One region of the Herminiimonas aquatilis genome, then DNA from elsewhere that is predicted to be linked to it. Evidence: predicted binding sites of a transcription regulator. Region 1 holds the regulator's gene; the other holds the start of a gene.
The links. Region 1 encodes sigma-54, which starts transcription at its own class of promoters, with help from an activator protein. Its sites were predicted from a motif close to TGGCANGNAANCTGCTTT; they were not measured.
Positions count from the first base shown of each region.

Region 2: a site for sigma-54 is predicted at 4,061-4,078, ahead of ACFQO0_RS05545 (TorF family putative porin). Genes of this name have one in related genera too.

Region 1 is NZ_JBHTCC010000001.1:1,756,414-1,764,255, forward strand. Features, by position in the region: gene hpf (ribosome hibernation-promoting factor, HPF/YfiA family) at 1-39, opposite strand, end outside; gene ACFQO0_RS08175 (RNA polymerase factor sigma-54) at 135-1,607, opposite strand; gene lptB (LPS export ABC transporter ATP-binding protein) at 1,629-2,369, opposite strand; gene lptA (lipopolysaccharide transport periplasmic protein LptA) at 2,371-2,925, opposite strand; gene lptC (LPS export ABC transporter periplasmic protein LptC) at 2,972-3,544, opposite strand; gene ACFQO0_RS08195 (KdsC family phosphatase) at 3,568-4,134, opposite strand; gene ACFQO0_RS08200 (KpsF/GutQ family sugar-phosphate isomerase) at 4,134-5,162, opposite strand; gene ACFQO0_RS08205 (monovalent cation:proton antiporter family protein) at 5,290-7,278, shown strand; gene ACFQO0_RS08210 (UbiA family prenyltransferase) at 7,466-7,842, shown strand, end outside.
Region 2 is NZ_JBHTCC010000001.1:1,204,377-1,212,218, reverse strand. Features, by position in the region: gene ACFQO0_RS05575 (DUF4238 domain-containing protein) at 1-74, shown strand, start outside; gene ACFQO0_RS05570 (hypothetical protein) at 217-717, shown strand; gene ACFQO0_RS05565 (HAD domain-containing protein) at 854-1,363, opposite strand; partial or broken gene ACFQO0_RS05560 (YifB family Mg chelatase-like AAA ATPase) at 1,961-3,107, opposite strand; gene ACFQO0_RS05555 (aminoacyl-tRNA synthetase) at 3,148-3,501, opposite strand; gene ACFQO0_RS05550 (accessory factor UbiK family protein) at 3,651-3,905, opposite strand; gene ACFQO0_RS05545 (TorF family putative porin) at 4,138-4,875, shown strand; gene ACFQO0_RS05540 (P-II family nitrogen regulator) at 4,902-5,240, shown strand; gene ACFQO0_RS05535 (ammonium transporter) at 5,251-6,774, shown strand; gene gshA (glutamate--cysteine ligase) at 6,978-7,842, shown strand, end outside.

The DNA.
Region 1 (7,842 bases):
GGTTAATTCGAGGTGATGTCCACTGATTGTGAGATTCATACAGTGCTCCTATGATAATTCACTGGAGGTTCAAGCGCCTTGTTACCTGGCCACAAGAACACAGCAAGGTATAACAAAAACTACTAAGGACAGTTCTACAACGATTTGCGCAAATTGACTGGGGGAATTTTCAAGGCTTCACGGTATTTTGCAACGGTACGTCGCGCCACAACCATACCCTGTTCCGCCAGCATTTCTGCGATTTTGCTATCAGAGAATGGGATTTTCGGGTCTTCAGCTCCTATCAATTGTTTGATCAGTGCCCGTATCGCAGTGGAGGATGCTTCGCCGCCTGTTTCCGTTGCGACATGGCTGCCGAAAAAGTACTTCAGTTCGAACATTCCATGCGGTGTGAGCATGTACTTTTGCGTCGTTACACGAGAAATAGTGCTCTCGTGTAGACCTAGTGTATCAGCTATTTCACGCAACACAAGTGGGCGCATCGCGACAGCGCCATGTGAGAAAAAGTTGCGTTGTCGTTCTACTATCGCCTGTGATACGCGCAGGATAGTGTCGAAGCGCTGACGCATATTTTTGATCAACCATTTGGCTTCTTGCAGTTGCGATCCGAGCGATCCATCGCCCTTGCTTTGCTTCAAAATATTGGCGTACATGCTGTTGACGCGCAAGCGTGGCATGACGTCGTGATTGAGCATGACTTGCCAGCCGTTGCGTGTGCGTTTGACGATCACATCAGGCACCACATAATCGGAAGAGCCGCTTGCGAAAATCGCTCCTGGGTGTGGATTGCATTGTTTGATGATGACTTGTGCTTCGCGCAAATCTTCGTCGTCGCAATCGAGGGCCTTGCGCAGTTTGTTGAAGTCGCGTTGCGCAAATAGAGTGAGATGATTTTCAACAATCGCGAGCGCCATGCGGCGCGTGACCATTGCAACTTTCGGCATGCGTTTGATTTGCAGTGCCAGGCATTCAGAGGCATTGCGCGCACCCACACCAGGCGGATCGAAGCTTTGCAACAGGTTCAATGCAATCTGCAATTCTTCCAGTTCTATTTCCAGCTCTTCCGGCAGGCGCGCGTGGATTTCTTCCAGTTCTTCTTCCAGATAGCCGTTGTCGTTCAATGCATCGATGATCAATTCAAGCAACGCACGATCACGCGTCTCGCGCACAGTTACGCGCATCTGTTCCAGCAGGTGCTCACGCAATGTTGTTTCGTGTGCTTCCAGCTGCGGGCGGGCGTCATCATCTTCCGGTGCTTTCGATGTACGTGCGACATCGTCAAAACTCCATTCGGCATCGCCGTTGGATGATTCGGGTGCGTCTGATGGCGTATCGAAACTGGCTTCGCTTTCCGGGACTTGCGCATTGGCCTCTATGCTTGCGCCTTCCGGTGTGGTTCCGGTAGAGCCGATGGCGCCATCGGCCAGCAAGCGGATCGCGTGATCCAGCGGATCGTCGGTGCGCTCCAGCAGTGGATTGTCTGCGAGAATTTGTTCCAACTCCTGATGCAGTTCCAGCGTGGACAATTGCAGCAGACGGATTGATTGCTGCAATTGCGGCGTGAGTGCCAGATGTTGCGAAACGCGTAGCTGCAGGGATTGCTTCATAGAGTTATCTAGCTTCCGGCATCACATGCGGAAGTGTTCGCCGAGGTAAACCCGGCGCACCGATTCGTTGGCGATAATCTCGTCAGGGCTGCCGCTGGCGAGCACTGCACCTTGATTGATGATGTAGGCACGATCGCAGATGCCGAGTGTCTCGCGCACATTGTGATCGGTGATCAGTACGCCTATGCCGCGCTCTTTGAGGAAGCGCACAATACGTTGAATTTCAATTACTGCTATCGGATCAACGCCGGCAAACGGTTCATCCAGCAAAACGAAACGTGGATTGGTTGCCAGTGCGCGCGCAATCTCGACGCGACGACGTTCGCCACCGGACAAAGACATCGCTTGATTTTCACGCAGCTTCTCGATTTGCAGGTCAGCCAGCAAAGTATCGAGACGTTGTTCGATCTGCGGCTTGCTCAAGGATTTGCCATTGAGGCGCTGTAGTTCGAGCACGGCGCGAATATTATCCTCGACGCTCAGCTTGCGGAATACCGACGCTTCTTGCGGAAGATAGGACAAACCCAGCTGCGCGCGTTTGTGTATGGGCTGGCGCGAGATATTGACACCATCCAGTTCGATGCTGCCGGCATCCGACGGTACCAAGCCGACGATCATGTAAAACGACGTAGTTTTGCCGGCGCCGTTAGGGCCCAGCAGGCCAATCACTTCACCGCTCTCGACTTGCAAGGCGACGTCACGTACAACCTGACGCGCGCCATAGCTTTTTTGCAGTCCGCTGACTATCAACTTGCTCGACATCTTAAGGGGCCTTTGTTGTATCGGCACGCGGCTGGATGATGGCCTTGATGCGTCCTGCACCTGGCTTGCTGTCGCCCCCGCTAGTGTTATGCACGGTGAAAAATTCAGCGCGTGTATCGTAGGAAATATACTCGCCGTTGACTTCATCGGTAGTCTTGCCATTTTCCAGGCGACGCATACGAGCCTTGGAATACAGTTTCATGATTTCATTCTTGTCGTCGTATTCGATGCGCTCGGCCTGGCCTTCTATCCATTGGTCGGGACCGCCGTCACGTTTTTGACGGAAACTGGCAAGTGAGCCAGGGGCCGCATACATGACGACAAATTGATAGCCGGCCGGATCTTGCGTGACCACCATCTTGTTGGATTTCATCAGAATCGAGCCGCGCGTCAATACGACATTGCCGACGAAGGTGTTGATCTGTTTGACGTCGTCGTACTGCATTTGATCGGCTTCGACGTTGGTCGGCTTGGTTGCATCGGCTTTTTCAGCATGGACGCAAGTCAGCGCGCCCAAACCAGCGATAAGCAGCATTGCAGAAAGTAATCGTTTCATGAAATTTTTCTAAGAGAATCCATCGATTAAAAGTCGGATCACGAAATCAATTGGTGACGACAGGCGGCTGGTACTGGCCTTTTACATTACTCGACAAGCTGAATTCGCCGGTTGCATTGTTGACAAACATGCCGGCGCCATTCAGCGTCGATTTCCCAAGTTGCAGTTCAACCGGCTTGGGGGTTTTCATGACATCCTCGTCTGGCAATATCAGCAAATAAGATGTCTTGAGTTGAAAATGCTGCGACTTTGCGGAAGCGGGTCTGTCTATATGCACATTGTCATACATATGGACTTCGCTGCTGTTGTTAGTCACTTTGGCGCGCAAGGAGCGACTCACCATCGGTGGCCGATCAGCGCTATAACTATGCATGACCGGATTCTGTATTTGATAGGAGTCGTCTTGCGGGTAATGTTTCATTTCGGTGCCGGTGAGGTTGTAACGTGCCTCGCCGGTTTTTGCCATGCGCACGAAATTAAATTTCTCTACATAAAAATCGGGCTCCGTGCGTACCCGGGCAGGCAGGGAATCTTCAGTTTTGCGCTGCATCACTTCGACTAGCCAAAAACTGCCGAGCGCTAATCCTGCGCTCAACGCAATCAGCACAATCAGGCGCATGCCATTGCCTGGACGCGGCGCTTTCAAGACAAGTACAGCGCGATGGCCGCCTCGTAATTGCCTTGTGCGCGCAGAATGAAATCGCACAATTCACGTGCCGCGCCGCGACCGCCGCTGGCTTGCGTCACGTAATGCACGCGTGAGCGCACTTCCGGATGTGCATTGGGTACGCTTGCTGCAAAGCCGACGCGCGACAGGATAGGCAAGTCTATGACATCGTCGCCGATGAAGCCGCATGCACTGGCGTCAGTGCCAGTTTGTGCGAGCAATTGTTCAAATGCACTGCGCTTGTCATGTATGCCTTGAAACACATGATGAATGCCAAGGTCCGTCGCGCGGCGCAGCACAATAGGTGATTGGCGTGCACTGATGATCGCGGTCGCGACACCGGATTGCTGCAGCAATTTGATGCCGTGGCCATCGAGAACGTTGAAGGTCTTGATGACCTCGCCATCCGCGCCAAAATGCAGGCTGCCGTCGGTCAGAATGCCATCGACGTCAAATATCATCAGCCGCACATTCGCTGCACGAGCGGAAGCAGCTGACACTGAATTGGAAAAAACCGCGGCAGAATCTGCAGAGGAGGTCATCAGATTACTTTCGCGCGGGTCAGATCATGGATGTGCAATGCGCCCACCAGTGTGCCGTCAGTATTGGTTACCAATAATTGATTGATGCGGAACTCTTCCATCATGTCGACTGCATCGACGGCGAGCTGCTCCGGCTGCACGCTGCGCGGGTTGGCGTGCATCACATCGGCAATCGATAAAGTCGAAAAATCTTGCTTGTTTTCAATCAGGCGGCGCAAATCGCCGTCCGTGAATACGCCGATGGCGCGACCGTCAGCATCAACTACGGCTGTCATCGCCATGCCTTTTTTACTGATTTCCAATAGTGCGGAGTAGAGTGTCGCATCAGCAGCGACGGTAGGAATCGCATCGCCGGTGCGCATCACATCACGCACGTGCGTCAGCAAACGGCGGCCGAGTGCGCCGCCCGGATGCGAACGTGCAAAATCTTCTTCGCCAAAACCGCGTGCATCCAGCAGTGCCATCGCCAACGCATCGCCGAGCGCAAGGGTTGCGGTGGTGCTGGCAGTCGGTGCCAGGTTCAAAGGACAAGCTTCCTTGTCGACCTTGACGTTCAGGTGGACGTCAGCAAACTGCGCCAGACTTGAGGCGTCGTTGCCGGTAATGGCAATCAGGGTCGCGCCCATGCGTTTGATGATCGGGATGATGGCCAGCAATTCGCCGGCTTCACCTGAATACGAAATCGCGATCAGTGCATCATTGGCGGCAATCATGCCAAGGTCGCCATGCGAGGCTTCGGCCGCGTGCACGAACAAGGCTGGTGTGCCGGTTGAGGCCAGAGTCGACGCAATCTTGCGCGCGATATGGCCGGACTTGCCGATGCCGGAGACGACCACACGGCCATCGCAATTCAATAATAGGGAAACTGCCTTGACAAATTGCGCACTGGTTTCCTCGCTGATTCGTTTCTTTAACGCAAGAATTGCATCTGCTTCGATTTGCAGGGTTGCGCTGGCAAATTGCAGCGCGCGCGCTGTGCTTGTGGCATCAAAAGTTGCGGGCACGGTTTTGGCATGGGGTACACTCATGCCCGAAAGTATAAACGAATTCATCTGGCAAGAAGGGCTGACTAAGCAAAAAACCTGCCAGACGCAGAAAAATATGTTTTGATCGCTCTACGTACATTTTCCGAATAACCCAAGCCGGCATCACATTATGCTTTCCCCTTTAGAACTGACCCTTCTGTTGCTTGCTGCTGCGGTGCTGGGCGTGGTGGCCTTCCGCATGATGCATTTGCCGCCCATGCTGGGCTATCTGATGGCGGGCATCCTGATCGGACCGCATACCCTGGGTTGGGCGGAAGATAATGCCACCACGCACGCTCTGGGCGAATTCGGCGTGGTGTTTCTGATGTTCTCGATCGGTCTAGAATTTTCTCTCGCGAAGTTGTCGGCGATGCGGCGCACCGTTTTCGGGCTGGGCATGGCGCAAGTGTTGCTGACCATCATACTGACAATGATTTTCGGCTGGCTGGTGGCAACCATATCTACGCGTTTAAGCGCCATCAGCTGGCAAGCGGCTTTTGCTATTGGCGGTGCGCTGGCGATGTCGTCGACCGCGATCGTGTCAAAAATATTGACTGAGCGACTGGAGCTGGAAAGCGAGCATGGCCGGCGCATCATCGGTATTTTGCTGTTTCAGGATCTGGCGCTGGTGCCGTTGCTGATCCTGATTCCCGCGCTGGCTCATCCTAAAGGCGATCTGGTCGCCACGCTTTCATGGGCTGCCTTCAAGGCCGTCATCGTGTTGCTGCTGTTGTTCTTCGTTGGGCATAAGCTGATGCGGGGCTGGTTCCGCATCGTCGTCAAACGACGCTCGCAAGAATTGTTCATGCTGAATCTGTTGCTGATTACCCTGGGCGCGGCGTGGATTACCGAGATGGCCGGCCTGTCGCTGGCCTTGGGCGCATTTGTCGCCGGCATGCTGATTTCCGAAACTGAATACAAGCACCAGGTAGAAGAGGACATCAAATCGTTTCGTGATGTATTGCTCGGCTTGTTCTTCATCTCGATCGGCATGCTGCTGAATGTGCGCCTAGTGATTGAATACTGGTGGCTGGTATTGCTGCTGCTGACCGGGCCGGTATTGCTGAAATTTGGTTTGGTAACGATCTTGGCGAAATGGTTTGGTGCGCCGGTCGGCGTGGCCTTGCGTACCGGATTGGCCTTGGCGCAAGCGGGCGAATTCGGATTTGTATTGCTGCACCAGATCAGCGCCTTGAATCTGATTGAGCCGCTGATTATTCAATTGATTTTGGCATCGATGGTGCTGTCTATGCTGGCCGCACCGGTCATACTCGCCAAATCCGATGCGATCGTGATGAAATTGTCGGCCAATGAGTGGATGGCGCAATCGCTGGCGTTGACGCAGATTGCGACGCGCACGATGGCGGCGCAGCAGCACGTCGTGATTGCCGGCTTCGGCCGAACTGGCCAGAGTCTGGCCAAGCTGCTGGATGAAGAGGGCATCCCTTATCAGGCGCTGGATCTGGATCCTGATCGCGTGCGCGATGCGCAGGCAGCTGGTGTGAACGTATCTTATGGTGACGCCGGCCGTCGTGAAAGCCTGGTCGCGGCCGGTATCAATCGGGCGGCAGCGCTAGTGATTACCTACGCCAGCACGCCGTCGGCATTAAAGGTCTTGCATCATATGAAGGATCTGGCGCCTGCACTGCCCGTCATTGTGCGCAGTTACGATGATTCGGATTTGGATAAATTGCGCGCTGCCGGCGCGTCGGAAGTCGTGCCCGAAGCGATAGAAGGCAGCCTGATGCTGGCCTCGCATGCATTGCTGACCATGGGCGTACCTTTGCGGCGTGTTGTACATACGATTCAAATGGCGCGCGGCGAACGCTATGCCTCTCTGCGAGGATTTTTTCATGGCGCCAGCGATGTGTCGGATACGGCTGAACATTTGCAGGTGCGCTTGCGTTCCGTATTGCTGACCGAAAGCGCGAACGCGCTAGGCAAAAAGCTGGGACAATTGGAGCTGGATGCGCTGGGTGCGGAAGTGACCGCGCTACGACGCAATGGTGTGCGCATAGACTGGACGCCGGACACGATACTGTTAGCAGGTGACATCCTTGTTTTGCGTGGAGCCCTCGAAGGACTGTCGCGCGCCGAAGGTCGCTTGCTAAAAGCATGAGGCGGGCGTTTGTGGTTGACGCTGGCTATGTGAAGACGGAAAATTGCCCACCTTTAAATACACTTGCAAGGATGGATGCGGCTTTGCAGTGTGTCGGCGATGAGCTTCGTCGAGATATTCCATTGTTAGCGTCTTTGGCAACGCGATTGGCAGTTTCCTAAAATTTCTCTGTTCCCATGGTGGTGATTTGAGCGTTTCCCCCGGCAGTCCTTCTCGTCCTTCATTTGCCGCGCCCGATACCGTGCGTGAAGATGTGCCGAACGCGGCAGACAACGCTGCGCTGCCACTGTATGTCGACCTTGACGGCACGCTGACCTATACCGATCTTTTATTCGAGTCGGTCTTGCTGCTGATTAAACGCAACCCGCTTTATCTATTTCTTTGTTGTGTATGGCTGCTGCGTGGACGTGGCAATTTGAAATCGCAGATTGCCAGACGCATTCAGCTTGATGTGTCACTGCTGCCTTATAACGAGGCACTGCTGACCTACCTTCAGCAGCAACGCGCCGTGGGGCGTCGCTTGGCCCTGGCCAGTGCATCCGATTGCACGCTGGTGCAGCGCGT
Region 2 (7,842 bases), 550 kb from region 1:
ATTATCTAAAACCGCCAACTTGGAATATGAACAAAAAATCTAAGAAAAATAATAATCAAATTCAGACTTTTTAAGACTGAGGCATCGTGCAATACGAACTCTGTTAAAGACGACCTATGAAGAAGACTGTTCTTGTAGTTTTTGTCTTGCCCGTAGTGGAATGTGAGCAAACCTTCCAAATAATTCAACGTCACATTCATCAAAATAGAAAATTCTGTGGAAAACATCTCGTTAAGTTATGGCTTTTACATTCCGGCAGTACTCGCTTTTCTTTATCTTCATCGCACATCGGACAACATCGGATATGTCGATTCAGTAATTTTATTTATAGCTACAAGTCTTACTTTATACACAGCAGAATTTATTGATAACTCAGTAAAGTTAATACCTTTTTATGCCTTTGCACTATTCTTTTATTTGATTAAAAGGAGCGGGGGTCAGTCGCGGGCAATGCCAGCTGGAGTAATTCTTACACTTTGTTTTATTAGCTTAATCATCCCTGATGTGTGTGGCACCATTCATTTTGGAAAGGGCAAGCCAGGCGTATTGGGTGGAGATGGAATTACGGATGCATTGTTTAAACCAGTGTTTTTTGCGGTGTTCTATTTCTTATTGTGCGCAATAATTGGGTGGTTGGATAAGAAGGGCCCATCACATATTTTTGCTTTGCTTCAATATCATTGGAATATCAAAAAAGTGGTTGAGGAGCAAGAATGACAAAAAATCTAAAGTCAAACGCGAAACCGATTTCCAAGCTACGCAGTTGCGAAGGCTTCAAGACCAATTAGGAAACAGTAGCTCCAACTGCCGAGGATGAACCAGCGATGACCGCGTAAACACATGCGCTTATAAATCAAACTGTGTTCCTTTTGTTCAGCCATGTGTCTATCTCGGTTCGGACCTCAGGGTCACTAATGCCTGCCCATCCGGTACGTATGAGATTCCTGGCGTACATGAATGGCCATCCTTCTGCTTCGTCATCAATAGCTATCCAGTCCTCTCCCAAGCCACGGCGAGATACATCACCAAGGATTTGGCTTGCTCGCGTGAGCTGAGCAAATAGCTCTTTGTTCATATGACCTTTGTGGAAGGTAGCGCCTATCACGCGTTTCTGTAGTTCTGGGCTGAGCCTGCTTTTTGCATAGCTGAAGCTTTTCATTCGCACCCACGATGTTGACAAAATAATTCCTACGTTTGGATGAGCTTTCAGGAGTTCCTCAAGGATTGGCATCCATTCAAATAACGCGAAACCTGGCTCACGTATGTAAATACCTTTTGTAGGGTGGATATAAACAGAGTCATGATGAAGTACTGAATCGAAATCCAGATAGATGAAACGACGGAAGTATGGATGGGCATTCATTTATTGAGTTCCAGCGTTCAAGCCGATGTGTTAAGCCGTAGAACAAGATGCTCATTCCTGACCGAAGCAGTAACGTGACTCCAAGATTGGGTTGAATATATTTTTATCCATTGTTCCCATACATACATGGAGTCTGAATTATGTCTGGGGGCACCACTCAGTAAATAGAAAAGGGCTGTACTTGTCGTTATTAGTAAAGTTTTCAGGTCATCTTGTTGGGTTACTAAGCGTGTGCGCCATGTCGGCATAGGCTTCTCCTGGAACGTGAAAATCTGACATCGTCTCCCACAATTTCAAAATTTGTCCAAGGTTATGAGACAACTGAAAATCAGGCCAATTGGTAGTTACAATGGATTTGTAGAAAATGAGAGTGTTATAGCGAGGAACTTGCAATCCGCAAGTTTGCCAATTTTTGACATACGGCATTGGTAATGCAGTGGTGCATACCGCTTTCATTTGGATAAAGAGACGTTCCAAACTAGTGCGACAAAAGCACTTACATTTTTTGGCTTAACTTAGATGAAATGAAGATAAAGTTCATAAAGCCAAACGTCGCTAATTGATTGATTATATTGGCATCTCTATTTGGCTTATCTTTGATGATGCGCACTGATAACGCGCAATTACATCAGGCGTGCACCGACATTTGTTGGATGGGTGGCCGAAGTAACCGCAAGGGCAGGGATTCATCGCCGCAATCAACTGGAAGCGCGCGGGGAAATCTGCCTGTCGCGCAGCGCGTGAAATAGTGATGTGTCCGGACTCCAAGGGTTCGCGTAAAACTTCCAGTACAGTCCGGCTACCTAATATGTAATTCGTCGAGAAACAGGACGCCACGATGCGCCAGCGAAATTTCTCCCGGTCGTGGTGTTCCCCCTCCGCCTACCAGCGCAACGCCGGATGCCGTGTGATGCGGGGAACGAAAGGGTCGCACTTTCCAGCGCGCGGTGGTAAAGCCACTGGTCAGCGATTGCACCGCCGCAGATTCCAATGCTTCATCATCGGTCATCGGTGGCAGGATGCCGGCAAAACGTGCCGCCAACATTGACTTGCCGGTGCCTGGAGGTCCTACCATCAGTAAGCTATGCGCACCGGCCGCCGCGACTTCCAATGCGCGCTTTGCTTGTGCCTGCCCTTTTACATCCGACAGGTCGGGATAATGTGGGCGTTCACTTACTGGCGTTGCGATGTGGCGTGTCAAACGAGCATCCGGATCCATTGCGGCGAAATGTGCGCAAACCTGCAATAAAGAATCAGCAGGAAAGATCGTTACGTCGCGCACCAATGCCGCTTCATCTGCATTCATGCGCGGCAGGATAAAAGCGCGTTGCTTGCCGTTCTTGTCACCGCTGCGATGCATCGCAAACGTCATCGCCAGTGCGCCGCGGATCGGACGTAATTCGCCGGACAGAGAAAGCTCACCAGCAAATTCATATTGGCTTAGCGTCTCTGCAGGCATTTGGCCAGATGCTGCCAGTATGCCGAGGGCGATCGGCAAATCAAAGCGGCCGCTTTCCTTTGGCAAGTCGGCTGGCGCCAGATTGACCGTGATCCGTCTCGCGGGGAATTCAAATCCTGCATTCTGCAAAGCGGCCCGCACGCGATCTTTCGATTCCTTGACCTCGGTTTCCGGCAAGCCAACGATCGTAAATGAAGGTAAACCATTGGCAAGATGAACCTCTACCGTTACTTCTGGCGCTTGCATTCCTGCCAGCGCACGGCTCGTCAAAACGGCTAGGCTCATGACACTCCTTGAAATTACTGCGGTTCAGTGGATGCTGTAATCAGTGTTTGCAATGCCTGGTGTGTTCCAGATGGGCAATGGCCGCTTTGACGATTGCGTATCTCATTGCCTGATCGTTACTCGGATGATCGGAATAGTGCACAACTGTGGTGCCGATATGAATAGCCTTGCCGTGCGGATCGCCGGGCAGGTCTTGATAACAGATGACGAGTTCGTATTCTGCAATAAGCGGACCGCAAGCTTTCCAGTCGCGCGTCCATTTGGGTAAGACCTGGTTGTCTTCCCACAATGAGCCCGCGCTTTCATAGAATTCTTCTATGTTGTGGTGCCCGCGTAATTGCGCCAAATGACGTTCCTGGGCTACACAACTGCGAAAATACTCTTCGTCGCTCATGCGCATGACGCGCTCCTTGCAGTTTTTATAACCCTATTCGTTTTTGCAAAAAATAAAAAACGAGTGAATGGAAGGTAATGCGGAGCGAAATAAGGCCCGCCGTTCGGCAAGTATATAAATACAGATGCCGAACGCGCATTTGATGCAATTTAAGCCAGTGGCCCCTTGTTTTTCAATTGGGTTTCCAGCGCGGTGACTTGTGCCTCAAGCGCTTCCAGCTTGGCGCGAGTAGTGGCAAGTACTTGCGCTTGCACATCGAATTCTTCGCGCGTAACCAGATCCAGCTTGGAAAACCCCTGATTCATCATCGCTTTTACATTTTTTTCAATGTCTTTGACAGGCGAGTTCTCTAAAACCTGATTGATCTTGTCTTGCATATCGTTAAAAAAATTAGGCTTTTCCATTTTTCCTCGCAAAGAGTGTTTAATTTGGCACCATTGAAGTGCGATTCGTGTTCATATGCTCCATAAAGGTGCGCATATATGTTTGGACTGTTTAAGAAAATAGTATCGGGTAAGGATTAATAGTAAAAATGATAATACATTTCACTGAATAAAGCTGGCATGAGTCCTGCTAAATGTAGACCTGAGGACAACCAACGTTTGGTTTCTATATTTAACTCTTAAAGGGAATATCATGAAAAAACTGATTCTTGCAGTCGCTGTAATGGGTGCATTTGCTGGCGTTGCTAACGCACAAGAAGCTGCAACACCAGAACATACCTTCACAGGCAACCTGACTGTAGCAACAGATTACCGTTTCCGTGGTATTTCGCAAACATTTAAACAGCCAACCGTTCAAGGCGGCTTTGACTACGCGCATTCGAGCGGCTTCTATGTCGGCAACTGGAACTCGAATGTTAGCGGCAATTCATACACAGATGGTTCGATTGAAATGGATCTGTATGCAGGTTACAAATTCGCGATCACCCCAGACTTCACTGCTGATGTAGGCGCTTTGTATTACTACTATCCAGGTGCGCAAGTTACTGGTGGCGAAAAATACGATACAACCGAACTGTACGTTGCAGGCACCTATAAATGGTTCACCGCAAAATACAGCTACGCGATCAGTGATGCTTTCGGCGTCGCTAATAGTGATGGTTCCGACTATCTTGAATTGAACGCCAACTTTGAAGTTGCAGATAAAACCACATTGGGTTTGCATATCGGCAAGACAACAGTAAAGAACAACAGCGCGTCAGATTACCAAGATTATAAAATTTCCCTTTCCCGTGATTTCGGATTCGCAACGATTGGTCTGGCAGTTGTTGCTACAGACATTGATGGTGATCTCTTGACGACGGCCCCAAGCGGAAAATCGAAAAAGCTGGGTGATACATCGGCCGTATTGTCGATTTCCAAAGCTTTCTAATTTAAAAAATAACGTAAGAGGTTCAAATGAAACTGATTACCGCCATTATCAAGCCCTTTAAGTTGGATGAAGTGCGGGAAGCCTTGTCTGCGATCGGCGTTCAAGGCATTACCGTGACTGAAGTCAAAGGCTTCGGTCGCCAAAAAGGTCATACCGAGTTGTATCGCGGTGCGGAATACGTAGTGGATTTCTTGCCTAAAACGAAAATCGAAGCTGCCGTAGATGACACGATCGTTGATCGTGCGATCGAGGCAATCGAAACCGCGGCAAGAACCGGCAAAATTGGCGATGGCAAGATTTTCGTCTATGACCTGCAGCAAGTCGTCCGCATCCGCACCGGTGAAACCGGTAAAGAAGCACTTTAAGGGGAATGAGATGAGTATCAAAAAAATATTCGCAAGCGCCCTGGCTACTGGTGCTTTGTTGGTTGCCGTGGGTTTTTCGGCGCCGGTAATTGCTGAAGAAGCGGCCGCTCCGGCTGCAACTGAAGCAGTGGCGGCACCAGCCGTTGCAGCTCCGGCAGCCGCACCTGCTCCGGCCGCGGCCGCAACTGCTCCAGCAGAAGCGCCAGCCGCCGCACCGGCACCTGTGCCGAATAAAGGCGATGTGGCATGGATGTCGATTGCAACCATCCTCGTGATCATGATGTCGATCCCTGGCTTGGCATTGTTCTACGGAGGTTTGGTTCGCTCGAAAAACATGCTATCCGTGTTGATGCAAGTCTTCATGGTGTTCTCGGTGATCGTGGTGTTGTGGTGCGTGTACGGCTACTCGCTGGCATTTACACAAGGTGGCGCGTTCATTGGCGGATTCGATCGCTTGTTCCTGAAGGGCATTACGGCTGAAACCGTTGCTGCTACCTTCAGCAAAGGCGTCGTGATTCCTGAGTTCAGCTTTGTCGCTTTCCAGGCTACGTTTGCAGCGATTACTTGCGGCCTGATCGTCGGTGCGTTCGCAGAACGCGTGAAATTCTCTGCAGTCCTGTTGTTCATGGTCCTGTGGTTCACGTTCTCGTACCTGCCTATGGCTCACATGGTCTGGTTCTGGCCTGGTCCTGATGCTTACACAGATGCTGCTGCTGCTGAAGCTGCAACTGCTGTCTCCGGCTGGTTGTTCGCAAAAGGCGCACTCGACTTCGCTGGCGGTACCGTGGTTCACATCAATGCTGCTATCGCAGGCTTGGTTGGTGCATACGTTATCGGCAAACGTGTTGGTTACGGTAAAGAAGCAATGGCTCCTCATTCGCTGACCATGACCATGATCGGTGCTTCGTTGCTGTGGGTGGGCTGGTTCGGTTTCAACGCAGGCTCAGGTCTGGAAGCAAACGGCCTGTCGGCTTTGGCAATCGTCAATACTCTGTTGGCTACAGCTGCTGCAGTTTGCACCTGGACCTTCGGCGAATGGATGGCTAAAGGCAAACCTTCAATGCTGGGTGCCGCATCCGGTGCGGTTGCTGGTCTGGTTGCGATTACACCTGCTGCAGGCTTTGTCGGCCCAATGGGTGCACTGGTAATCGGTCTGCTGGCTGGTATCGTCTGCTTGTGGGGTGTGAATGGTCTGAAACGCTTGTTGGGCGCAGATGACTCGCTCGACGTGTTCGGTGTGCATGGCGTGGGCGGTATTCTCGGTGCGATCCTGACCGGTGTATTTGCAGCGCCATCACTTGGCGGCTCTGGCGTGTACGACTATGTTGCGAACGCTGTCGCTCCTGATTACTCGATCATGGGTCAAGTCTGGATTCAAACCCAGGGCGTGATCACCACAGTAATCTGGTCCGCTGTAGTTGCCTTCATCGCCTTCAAACTGGTTGATCTGGTAATTGGCTTGCGCGTTCCTGAAGAAGAAGAGCGCGAAGGTCTGGACATCACCAGCCACGGTGAGTCCGCTTACCACTCGTAATCTGTTTCTCGCGGCCCGCGCAAGCGGGCATGCAAAAGCGCCTCCTTGCGGGGCGCTTTTTTTGTTTGGGGCTTTAAAATTGCACTTCAGCCCTAATCTAAGAATGCCAAATTGAGCGGATATGGCGATCGAGTCCAAGGCGCGAAGACTGTTTCCCGTTTAAAATCAGCGTCAATTAACGATAGTTCAGCAAAAAGGTTTATATGGTTCCGCATCTCGTCACGGCCTTGAACGGTCCGTTGCTCGACCTTGAGAAAAAAATTCTCACGGCTACTCCAGCCATCGAGCGCTGGTTTCGGATGGAGTGGCAGGAACATACGCCGCCTTTTTATTGTTCGGTCGATTTGCGCAATGCCGGTTTCAAGCTGGCTCCGGTTGATACCAATCTGTTTCCTGGTGGTTTTAACAACCTTTCTCCGGAAATGCTGCCTTTGGCGGTGCAGGCCGCGATGGCCGCGATTGAAAAATATTGTCCTGACGCCAAGAATCTATTGCTGATTCCAGAAGGCCATACGCGTAACACCTTTTATTTGCAAAACGTCGCCCGTCTGATGCAAATCTTCCGCCAAACCGGTTTGAACGTGCGTCTGGGTTCGCTTAATCCGGATGTGACCGGACCGACGCCGATCGAACTGCCGGATGGTACGACCTTGACGCTGGAGCCGCTGGAGCGCTCGCATAATGGTCGTCGCGTCGGCCTCAAAAATTTCGATCCCTGCACAATTTTGTTGAATAACGATTTGTCTTCAGGGTTGCCTTCCATACTGGAAAACATCAACGAACAAAACCTGCTGCCGCCCCTGCATGCCGGTTGGGCGGTGCGACGCAAGAGCAATCACTTTGCGGCATATGATGAAGTGGTGAAGAAATTTGCCAAGATGATCGATGTCGATCCATGGATGCTGAATCCGTATTTCATGAAGTGCGAAGGCGTCAACTTCAATGAAAATGTCGGTGCGGATTGCCTCGCCTCGAATGTCGATACTCTGCTCGCAAAGATGCGCAAGAAGTACAAGGAATACGGCATCAAGGAAAAACCATTTGTGATCGTCAAGGCCGATGCGGGTA